Regions from separate parts of the Methylobacterium currus genome, predicted to be linked through region 1. Evidence: riboswitches for the same ligand, from Rfam matches in the RefSeq annotation. Region 1 holds a riboswitch; the other holds the start of a gene.
The links. A riboswitch is a leader RNA that binds a small molecule or an ion and turns the genes downstream of it on or off. The one in region 1 is predicted to bind cobalamin.

Region 1 (5,925 bases):
CGTAGACCGCCGCGGTGTCGATCGAGCGGTACCCGGCCTCCAACGCCGCCCCGACGATCGCCGGGGCCTCCTCGTCGGAGAGCCGCCACACCCCGAAGCCGAGCTGGGGGATGCGCTTCCCGTCGTTCAGGGTCAGGACGGCGTCGGACATGAGCGGAGCCTTTCGGCGGGGTCTGACAGGGAACCAACGCCTGATCTGGGTCGCACCCCGCCGATGTCGAGCGCCGTGGGCGACGTCGCCGGGCTACTTCACCAGCGGGCAGCCGCCCTCGGCCATCGGCCGGAAGGCTTGGTCGCCCGGAACGGTCTCGAGGAGCTTGTAATAGTCGTAGGGGCCCTTGCTGTCGGCGGGCGCCTTCACCTCGTAGAGGAACAGGTCGTGCACCGCGCGGCCGTCCTGGCGCACCGTGACGGTGCCGAAGAGCGGATCGTTGATCGGCTTCTCGCGCATCGCCGCCACGACCTTCTCGCCCTCGATGGTGCCGGTGTCGCGCACCGCCCGCAGGTAGGCCAGGGTGGAGGAATAGACGCCGGCGTGGTTCTCGGTCGGCATCCGGCCGTTCATCCGCTCGGCAAAGCGCTTGGCGAAGGCGCGGGTGCCGTCGGTGCGGTCCCAGTAGAAGGCGCTGGCGAGCTGGAGCCCCTGCGCCGCCTTGAGGCCGAGCGCGTGGGTGTCGGAGAGCTGCACGAACAGGGCGGCGAGCCGCATCTCGGGCATCACGCCGAACTCCGCCGCCTGCTTGACGGCGTTGATCATGTCGGCGCCGGTGTCAGCCAGAGCCAGCACCTGCGCGCCCGACCCTTGCGCCGAGAGCAGCGGCGAGGCGAAGTCGCCGGCATTGAGCGGGTGCTTGCTCGATCCCTTCACGGTGCCGCCGGCGGCCTTGAGCGCCACGGTGGCGTCGCGCTCGAGCGCGTGGCCGAGCGCGTAATCGACGGTGACGAAGTACCAGGACTTGAGGCCGCGGCCGGCGATGGCCCGCGCGGTGGCCGACCCTTGCGCCCAGGTATCCGAGACCCACTGCACCGTGGTCGGCGCGCAGGCCTTGCCGGTGAGGTCGGAGGTGAGGGCGCTCGAGGCCAAGGCCACCCGGTGGCGCTCGCGCATCAGGTTGGAGACCGCGAGCGCGACGGCCGAGTTCGGCAGGTCGACGATGGTCGAGACGCCCTCCTGGTCGAGCCAGCGCCGGGCGGTGGCGAGGCCGATATCGGGCTTGTTCTGGTGGTCGGCCGAGACGACCTCGACCTTGAGCTCGCCCGCCTCCTTGGCGAAATCCTCGACGGCGAGCTGGGCCGCCGTCACCGAGCCGGTGCCCGCCTGGTCGGCGAAGGGCCCGCTCATGTCGCTGAGCACGCCGATCTTGATCGGCGCCTTAGCGTCCTGGGCGAGGGCGGACGTCCCCAGGGCGAGCGACAGGGCGAGGCCGGCGGCGCCGGCGACCCGTGAGCGGAACGACATCGGGGGACCTCCCAGGATGATGGTGCCAGGACGTTTTTGTCAGAGCTTAAGCACGACCCGAGGGGGCCGGTTCGGGGCCCTGTATGTCAGGGGTCCGGGGCGGCGTCGATGCGGATCGGGCGGCGTGGCCGAGAAAGCTGGGGTCTGAGGCCGGGGGCTGGTGAGGTTCCGTGATCGTTGCCTGACGTGAATCTGGAGCGGGCACCTGGTTTGTGGACACGCCCTCCGCGGCGCGCATGAACCCTCCCCCGCAGAAGGGGGAGGGTTCATGCGCGAGGCTCCGAAAGTGGCGATCATGCCCACGCCCAACCATTGCTCCTTCGTAACCGAACCGCTAAGCTTCACCCCGACGGTTCCCTTCGGGGATCAAAAGGGAACGCGGTGAGGGCTTGCCCGATGCCGCGGCTGCCCCCGCAACTGTAAGCGGCGAGCCTTCCATCACTCACGTCACTGGGGACCCCTAAAAGTCCCTGGGAAGACGATGGCAGGCGCTGACCCGTGAGCCAGGAGACCTGCCGTCAGCCGTGGTCACACGCGAGCACGTCGGGCGGGGTGTCCTGATGGGTGTCGAGGCGATGGCGTGAGGCCGTCGCCCCGCTGTCGTTCGCGGTGACGTGCCACAGCCCCGCGCCGTCCCGCCATGCTCAGCCCCGCCTTCCCCCGATCGGCCGACAGGACGCGCCTGGCGCCACCTGCGCATCGTCCGGGATGGCAACAATGTAACTTTATAACGTTACATTTTTGGCGAGACCGGCTAGGGACGGGGCGGACGCCCTCCCCGGAAACCGACATGCCCGCGCAAAGCGCCCGACGCGCCACGACACTCGCCGCCACCCTCGCCGCCCCGCTCCTCGCCGTCGCTCCGGCTTGCGCCGAGGAGATCGCCCTCGACCGCATCGACGTCGCGGGCGCCCGAGGTCGCGAGCAGGCCGCCGCCGGCCTCAACCTCGCGACGCCGTCGCGCTCAGGCAGCCGCCTCGGCCTCACCCCGCTCGAGACTCCGGCGAGCCTCGACATCATCAGCGGCGAGACCATCCGGGCCCGGGGCCAGAACACCGTCGAGGAGGCGGTGACCCAGAACGCTGTCGGCATCACCAGCATCGGGGCGCCGGGCAACGGCAACCTCGCCTTCACGTCGCGAGGCTTCGCGGGAGCGGGATCGGTGCAGCAGCTCTATGACGGCACGAGGCTCTATGTCGGGGCCGGCACCGTCACCTTCCCGTTCGACACCTGGTCGGCGGAGAGGATCGAGGTGCTGCGCGGCCCGGCCTCGGTCCTCTATGGAGAAGGGGCGATCGGCGGCATCATCAACGTGGTGCCGAAGAAGCCGAGCTTCGTGCCCATCGGCGAGGCGCGGGCGGCGATCGGTTCCGACGGCCTCGCGCGGCTCGCCCTCGACAGCGGCGGGCCGGTCGGCGAGGACCTGGCCTACCGGCTCAACCTCAGCGGCAACCGGGCCGACGGCTGGGTGAAGCCCGACGGCGATTTTCGCAACATCGCCCTCTCGGCGGCGGTGACCTGGCGGGCGGCGCCGGACCTGAGCGTCACCCTCTCGCACGATCTCGGCTACAACGAGCCCGCCCGCTACTGGGGCTCGCCGCTCGTCGGCACAAGGGTGCGGGACCGGCTGCGCTTCACCAACTACAACATCCAGGATTCGCAGATCGCCTGGTTCGACAACTGGACGCAGCTGCGCACCGAGTGGAACCCGAGCCCCGACATCACGATCCGCAACACCGCCTACCGCCTCTCGACCGAGCGGCACTGGCGCGACGTCGAGCAATACACCTACCAGCCGGCCACCGGCCTGATCCGGCGCAGCGACTACATCGAAATCTTCCATCACGAGGAGCAGATCGGCAACCGCCTCGACGCGACGCTCCGCGGCAGCCTGCTCGGCTTCAAGAGCACGACGGTGATCGGCTTCGACGTCAACCACATCGACTTCCGACGCGACAGCAACGCGCCGTTCGGCGGCGAAACATTCGTCGATCCGTTCAACTTTGCGCAGGGGCGCTTCATCAACCTCGCCGGCACCCGCACCGACATCGTCTCACGTACCCGCCAGGCCTCGGTCTTCGCCGAGAACCGGCTCGAACTGACGCCCCAATTCGCCCTGGTGACGGGCCTGCGCTACGACGCGCCGAATGTGGCGGTGAGCCGGCCCCTGGCAGGAAGCCGCTTCGAGAAGACCTTCGATTCGACGAGCTACCGCGTCGGAGCCGTCTACACTCCGACGCCCGACCTCGCCCTCTACGCGCAATACGCCACCGCCGCCGATCCCCTCGGCAGCCTGATCACCACCAGCGTGGCGCAGTCGCAGTTCCAGCTCGCCACCGGCGAGCAGGTCGAGGCCGGCGCCAAGGGCCTGTTCGACGGCGGGCGCGGCGAGTGGACCTTCGCCGCCTACCACATCCGCAAGGACGACCTGCTGACCCCGATCCCCGACCGGCCGACGGAAGTGGCGCAGGTCGGCAGCCAGTCGTCCCGTGGCGTCGAGGTCGCCGTCGCCTACCAGCTGTCGGAGGCGTGGCGCATCGAGGCCAACACCGCCCTGCTGCGGGCCCGCTACGACAATTTCGCACAGACGATCGGCGGGGCGCTGCTGTCGTTCACCGGCAAGGTCCCGGTCGACGTGCCCCAGCGGGTCACCAATGTCTGGCTTTCCTACGCCTTCGCGCCGGGCTGGGTGGCGCGGCTCGGCGTCAACGATGTCGGGCCGGTCTTCAGCGACTTTGCCAACACGGTGAAGCGGCCGGCCTACACGCTGCTGAACGCCACCCTGGACTGGCAGGTGACGCCAACCTCGCGCCTGTCGCTGCGCGGGTACAATCTCACCGACCAGCTCTACGCGGTCTCGGGCAACGGCAATTCCTGGTTGCTCGGCCGGCCGCGCTCGGTCGAGCTCGCCTACCACGTCACGTTCTGATGCGGGGCTCTCTGACGAAAGGGCTGGTGAAGCGCCTGAAACGGTGGCTGCATCTCGGCCATCGCTGGCTCGGCATCGCCACCGGGCTCTTCGTCGTCGCCTGGTTCGCATCCGGGCTGGTGATGCTGGCCGTCGGCTTCCCCTCCCTCACCGCGGCGGAGCGGGTCGCGGCCTCGGGCCCGCTCCGCCTCGAGTCCGTGCGGCTGACGCCGCAGGAGGCGCTGGAGCGGTCAGGCAGCCCGCGCTTTCCCGCCCGTCTCACCCTGGCGATGCGGGGAGCAGAGCCCGCCTACTGGATCACGCAGGCCGATGGGCGGCGCCAGGCGCTCTCGGCCGCGACCGGACTGTCCTTCCCGCCCCTGACCGCGGAGCGCGCGGCGGCCCTCGCGGCGACCCATCCCCTGGCCCGTGGCGTGACCGATCTCGGCACCGTCACCCGCGACCAGTGGACGGTGACGGCCCGCTACGACCTGCTGCGGCCGTTCCGGCGGGTCGGTCTGGGCGACGCGGCCGGGACGGAACTGTACCTGTCGGTCGCCACGGCCGAGCTTGCCCTCGACACCACTCGGGCCGAGCGGATGTGGAACTGGGCCGGCGCCGTGACCCACTGGATCTATCTCACCCCGCTCAGGGCGCGGGCGGGCTTGTGGCAGGACGTGGTCCTGTGGATCTCGGGCCTCGCGCTCGCGGGGGGCCTGAGCGGCTACGCCCTCGGCGTCGTGCGGCTGATGCGCGGCCGGCTGACGCCCTATCGCGGCATTGCCGCCTGGCATCACCTCGCGGGGGTGGCGGGCGGCCTCGTCGTCGTCACCTTCCTGCTCAGCGGCTGGCTGTCGATGAACCCGCGCGGCTGGTTCGGGCCGCGCGGGCCCGACGCCGCCATGCGGGCGGCCTATGCGGGGCAGGCGGCGCCGGTCTTTCCCGCCGGCCTCGCCGACCTCGCGCGGGCGCCCGCCGGCCCCGTCGCGCTCGATTTCGCCTGGATCGGCGGACGGCCCCTCGTCGTCGCCACCGGGCCTGACGGTGCCGCCCCGTGCTGCGGCACCGCCCTGACCTCCGAGGCCGTCGTGGCGGCGGCCGGCGCGATGCTGCCGGGGGCCGCGCTGCGCTCGGTCACCCGCCTCGACGCACCGGACGCCTATTGGTACGACCGCCACGGCGCCCCGCTCCTGCCGGTTCTGCGCCTCGCCTTCGACGACCCGGCCGGGACCTGGTTCCACCTCGATCCGGCGACCGGGGTGATCCTCGGACGGACCGACCGTAGCGGGCGGGCGAATCGCTGGCTGTTCGACGCCCTGCACACCCTCGATGCCAGCCCCCTGGCGCAGAGCCCGGCGGCACGGCTGACGGCGATCGTCGCCCTCAGCGCCCTCGGCCTGGTGATCTCGGCCTCGGGCGTGGTCCTCGGCTGGCGCCGCCTGCGCCGCCATGCCTGACGCCGACAGCTTTTCCCGCCTGGGTGATTTGAGACGGGCACAACAAATGCCGCCCCGAGACGGTTCCGATTGCAACGCGGCGCCAGCCGGTGCGGCTCAGC
Region 2 (5,925 bases), 2.7 Mb from region 1:
ATCGGCGTGTGCATGATCGTCCTCGCGACGCTGATCGGCCTGCCGCGCTCGGCCCTCCTCGCGATCGGGCTCCTGATCGCCTACGGTCACAACCTTCTCGACCCGATCCAACTCCAGCCCGATCAGCCCTTGTTCCCCGTCTGGGCCATGCTGCACCACCGCGACACAATCGCGCTGCCGTTCGGACTGGTCGCGAAGACGACCTATCCGGTGCTTGCATGGATCGGCGTCATCGCGCTCGGCTACGCGATCGGCCCGTGGTTCCTGCCCGGGGTCGAGGTCCGCACGCGCGAGCGGCGTCTTGTGGGGCTCGGCTGCATGATGCTGATCGCCTTCGGGTTGCTGCGCCTCGCGAACAGCTACGGCGAGAAGCCCTGGTTCGTTGTCGACGGCAGCGCCCTGCGGACGGCGATGAGCTTCTTCGCGCTGACGAAGTACCCGCCCTCGCTGCTGTTCCTGTTGCTGACGCTTGGGATCGGTGCGCTGCTCCTCGTCGCCCTGGAGCGGGCGCGCGCTGCTCCAGCCGTCACGGCGTTGGCGGTGTTCGGCGGTGCCCCGATGTTCTTCTACCTGCTCAACCTGACGGTGCTGCGGGCGCTGTATCACGCCGCCCACGCGATTTGGGGCTCGACGCAGAGCTTGCTATCCGGTGTAGCGAACTACGCCTGGGTGTTATTGTGGTATGTTGGGCTGATCGTGCCCCTCTACCTGCCGACAGCGTGGTTCTCGTGCTTCAAGGCGTCACGGCGCGAAATCGCTTGGCTGAAGTACCTCTAGGGCCGAACCCAGCAGCTTGACCGTGCGAAGGGTGACCTCCGATCCCATCCAGACCACGGTGGTAGCGTCTCGGATGTCCGCTTGGATCAGAAAGTGATCCCTTACTACCGGACACAAAGATCTTATTCCGCCAGCCGTGTGCCGGCCGTCTTGGTGCTTGGCCCGACGCCTTGAGGGACCGGCACTGATGCGCCCGCGTAGTTGCTGTTGATGTAGAGCGTGGCCTTGTCCGTGACCTGTAACTTCTTGGCGATGACCACCGTCCACGGCGATTGATCGGATACCTTGTTGCCGTTGCCGCCAATCAAAAGTGTTGCGTTCGGAAGATAAACCGTACCGTACATTTTACGGATGTTCTTCGCGGTGAGTTCAATCGTTCCTGAAAAGCTACGATCGGTCATCAATGCAAATCCGGCAAAAATCCCTCCCTTGCGCCCTTCCAGAGACAGACCGGCATTGCCGTTGAGATTGATCGACGCGAAATCTTTTAGAAACACCACAGCATCGGTTCCGACGATCTGTGCGTTGCCGCTCATCGTCAACGATCCGCCCGTAAAGTAATGCTCCCCGGCCGACAGCGTAATGGTTTCATTGCCGGACAACTCGATGTCGCCACAGTGAAGCCCTGGGTTCAGATAGGTTGTGCTGGTGATACTCGTCGTATCGCACCCGGTCGGGAACGCGATGTTCAACGCGGCAAAAGGGTCCGGCATGACGCGTGTGCCGGTGAGGGGGTTGGGACTGATCGCGCCGAACGCACCGCCTGCGGCACGCGCATCACCCGCAGTCACCAATGCGCCCCCCGTTGCAGCGAGGTCGCTGTTGCTCTGCACGAGGCATCCGGCCGCGTTCAAGGCTCCGCTGCTATCGAGACCGACAACCGTGCCGCCGCTGCTCTGGATGCCTAGCACGCATAAGGGACCGCTGGCGTAGCGGATGGCTTTGGCCGTGACGTGCAGGTTCCAGCCGCCGGGGGGAAGGAGGCTGCGGAAGAACGACGGACGATTTGCGCCTTGACTGACCGTCATCGCAGAAGCTTTGAGATCCAACACTGCGGACGAGGTGACAGCCCAGCGCAAGCGCATGGGGTCGGCCAAGTTGTCTGCAAACACTCTGGTCCGCTCGGTGGTAGCGGTAGAGAGATCAACGCCCAACTCGGCCGCGCCTTTCAGGGCGGCTGTGTCCACGATGGTTTGTAGCTTTGTACGAGTGAAGAAGACCTCGGCCACCTCCACGGCTCCAAGTGTGGCCATTGCAAGGACCGGCAGCGCCGTAGCGAGGATGATGATGACCGCGCCGCTCTGGTCTCGCTGAAATGCCCGCGCCCGGGCAAGCGCACACGTTCCCGCGGCCACGTTCAATTTCGTTAACACTTGTTTACGCCAGCTCGCACCGGACAAGATATCGTCCGCCGTATGATACTCTCTCCAACTAGGGGTAGCGCAACGTAAGTAAAAATATCATAAATTATGCGCTGAACGCTCATAATCAATTTCAGCCTTAAGTTGCAACTTCATTGCAGGAAAGTGCCGTAGGTAATTATTACTTCTTCATAAATATCTAACTATTTTTGGCTTGCGACCTCCGCGGTCCACAATGCGGATGTGCGTTTCGCAGTGAGAAAACGAGCGTTTTCCACCACCATCTGCGTTTCGCGCGGTCAAGTCGAAAGAGTTTTGACCATAATGTGGATTGTGTGAGCGGATCTGTCGGGCGCTGGCCCGTCGCCAGCGCCCCGGCACGAAGGCCGCAGGACTCCTGCCTCCGATCTCGTTGACTCGACTCAGGACCCTGAAATACCAATGGCTCGACGGTTCCCTTCGGGGATCAAAAGGGAACGCGGTGAGGTGCTGCAAGCACCGAGACCGTGGCTGCCCCCGCAACTGTAAGCGGTGAGCCTTCCGCCACCATGTCACTGGGCAGCCTCGCTCGGGAAGACGGTGAGAGGGCAGCGACCCGCGAGCCAGGAGACCTGCCGTCAGTCGTGGTCACGCGCGAAGCGCGTCGGGCGGGGTGTCCTGGCGGGTGTCGGCACGGGTCTTCGGGATCCGGGCGGCCTTGTTCGCGGTGACGTGCCACTGCCGTTACCCAGGTCTCGACCGTGTCCCCTTCCCGCCTGTCGCTCGCTTCAACGTTCTTCACCTGCGTCGCCACTTTCGTGGCTCCTCCTGCCGACGCCCAGGAGGCTGCGGGCGAGATCCGCCTCGACGAGATCGAGGTCGCGGCCCCTACGCCCGTGCCGTCCGGCGCCGCGTCCGCCAGCGCCGGCTATGTCGGCGGTGTCACGGGCATCGGTGGCGCCCTCATGACCGTCAATTCCGCCAGCGCCGGGATCATCTCGGGCGCGCAGCTCAACAGCCGCCCGGTCACCCGCCCGGGCGAAGTGCTGGAGGAGGTGCCGGGCCTGATCGTCACCCAGCATTCCGGCGAGGGCAAAGCCAACCAGTTCTTCCTCCGCGGCTTCAACCTCGACCACGGCACCGACATCGCCATCCACGTCGACGGCATGCCGGTTAACATGCGCACGCACGCCCACGGCCAGGGCTACGCCGACCTCAACTTCCTCATTCCGGAACTCGTTGGGGCGGTCGAGTTCCACAAGGGCCCGTACTTCGTCCGCGACGGCGACTTTGCCTCGGCAGGGTCGGTGCGGATCGACTACCTCGACAAGCTCGACCGCAACATCGCGCTGACCACGCTGGGCAGCTTCGGCTTCAAGCGCGGGCTCTCCGCCGCCTCCGTGCCGCTCGGTACGGGCAACCTCCTGGTGGCGGGCGAGGCGCAGACCTATGACGGGCCGTGGGTCGTGCCCGATGCCCTGCGCAAGCTCAACGGCGTCGCCCGCTACAGCCAGGGCACCGCGACCGACGGGTTCGCAGTCACCGGCATGGCCTACTGGTCTAAGTGGAACGCCACAAACCAGATCCCCGAGCGGGCGGTGGCGGAGGGCATCATCGGCCGCTACGGCACGCTGGATCCCACCGACGGCGGCGATACCGGGCGCTTCTCGCTCTCCGGGCGCTGGAGCCAGTCGGGCGCGGGCGGCATCACCCGGGCCTCGGCCTACGTGATCCGCTACCAGATGAACCTCTGGAACAACTTCACCTACTTCCTCAACGACCCCGTCAACGGTGACCAGTTCCGCCAGCGTGATGCCCGGGTGCTCGGCGGCGGTGAGATCTCCAGGGTCTTCCAAGGCGACCTGTTCGGGTTGCCGATGGAGAACGAGATCGGCGTCCAGACCCGCACCGACGACATCCGGGTCGGCCTGTTCAACACCACCGCCCGGCAGTACCGCTCGACGGTGCTCGACGACCGAGTGCTGGAAGCGAGCGCCGCCTTCTACTACGAGAACCGGGTGCGCTGGACCGACTGGTTGCGCACCAGCGTCGGCTTCCGGGCCGACGGGTACTACGCCGATGTCCGCTCCGACACCGCGGCAAATTCGGGCCGGGCTCGCGACGGCATCGTCAACCCGAAGCTCGGGGTGGTGTTCGGGCCGTGGGCGGATACGGAGATTTACCTGAACTACGGCGGTGGTTTCCACTCGAACGACGCCCGCGGCGTCACCGCGACGGTCGATCCGGCAAGCCCGCTGTTCAACATCAGCCGCTCGCCCTTCCTGGTCCCCTCGACCGGCTACGAGGTTGGGATCCGCAACCGCTCCATCGCCGGACTGGAGACGAGCCTCGCCCTGTTCCGGCTCGATTTCGCATCCGAGAACCTTTTCCAGGGCGACACCGGCACCACCGAGCCGAGCCGGCCGACCCGCCGTTTCGGCATCGAGTGGAGCAACCACTACGCGCTCACCCCTTGGCTGCGGTTGGAGGGCGACCTGACGATCACCAACGCGCGCTTCTCCGACCGCGACCCCGTCGGCCAGCGCGTGCCGGAGGCACCGACCACCATCGCCTCGGCGGGCGTCACCTTCGGCAAGGGCCAGGGTTGGTTCGGTAGCTTGCGCTTCCGGTACTTCGGTCCCCGGCCCCTGATCGAGGACAACTCGGTGCGCTCGAAGCCGACCGCCCTGCTCAACGGCCGGATCGGCTACGCCTTCGACAACGGCGTGAGCCTCGCCCTCGATGTGCTCAACCTGACGAACGCCCGGGCCGACCAGATCACCTACTACTACGAGTCCCGTCTGCCCGGAGAAGCGGCCGCCGTTGCCGACCGACACTTCCACCCGGTCGAGCCGACCGCCGTACGCCTGACCCTGGCGGGGCGGTTCTGACGGGCATTCCTGGCTGAGACGAGCCCTACCATCTGGAGCGGACCCTTGCTGCCCAACCCCTTCGACGATCAGCCTGCCCGTCTCAGGGTCAAGGTCGGGCTCGTCTACGCCGTCCTGATCGCCGCCAACATCGCGGCCTGGGCAGCGGCCTTCGCGACCTTCGCTCATCAGCCCGTCCTGCTCTCGACCGCTTTCCTCGCCTACAGCTTCGGACTGCGCCACGCCTTCGACGCAGACCACATCGCGGCCATCGACAACGTGGTGCGCAAGCTCATGCAGGAGGGTCGGAAGCCCCACTCGGTCGGCTTCTTCTTCTCTCTCGGCCACTCCACCATCGTCATCCTGGCCTCGGGCCTGATCGCCGTGACGGCCGCGGCGATGAAGGACAGCTTCGACCAGTTCCACGACCTCGGCGGCGTGATCGGTACCGCGGTCTCGGCGACGTTCCTGCTCGTCGTCGGCATCGCCAACCTGTTCATCCTGCGAGGCGTCTGGGCTGCGTTCTCCCGGGTGCGGCGAGGCGGCAAGATCGTAGACGAAGACCTGAACACCCTCCTGTCCGGACGGGGGCTGCTGGCGCGCCTGTTCCGCCGGGTCTTCGGGGTGGTCTCGCGCTCATGGCACATGTACCCGATCGGCTTCCTCTTCGGGTTGGGCTTCGACACCGCGACCGAGGTCGCCCTGCTCGGGATCTCGGCGACGCAGGCCACGCAGGGCCTGTCGTTCTGGGCGATCCTGATCTTCCCGGCGCTGTTCACCGCGGGCATGACGCTCCTGGACACGACCGACAGCGTGCTGATGACCGGCGCCTACGGTTGGGCGCTGGCGAACCCGGTTCGCAAGCTCTGGTACAACCTGACTATCACGGCGGCCTCCGCGACGGTCGCGCTGTTCATCGGCGGCCTGGAGGCCCTCGG

Region 2: linked by a shared signal. The riboswitch ahead of DA075_RS18500 (TonB-dependent receptor) and the one ahead of DA075_RS00520 (TonB-dependent receptor) in region 1 are both predicted to bind cobalamin.

What each region holds. Positions count from the first base shown of each region.
Region 1 is NZ_CP028843.1:104,737-110,661, forward strand. It holds gene DA075_RS00510 (aldo/keto reductase) at 1-151, opposite strand, end outside; gene DA075_RS00515 (ABC transporter substrate-binding protein) at 245-1,459, opposite strand; cobalamin riboswitch at 1,793-1,993, shown strand; gene DA075_RS00520 (TonB-dependent receptor) at 2,250-4,388, shown strand; gene DA075_RS00525 (peptidase) at 4,388-5,824, shown strand.
Region 2 is NZ_CP028843.1:3,963,363-3,969,287, reverse strand. It holds gene DA075_RS18510 (acetyltransferase domain-containing protein) at 1-777, shown strand, start outside; gene DA075_RS18505 (TadE/TadG family type IV pilus assembly protein) at 900-2,132, opposite strand; cobalamin riboswitch at 2,572-2,771, shown strand; gene DA075_RS18500 (TonB-dependent receptor) at 2,975-5,008, shown strand; gene DA075_RS18495 (HoxN/HupN/NixA family nickel/cobalt transporter) at 5,054-5,925, shown strand, end outside.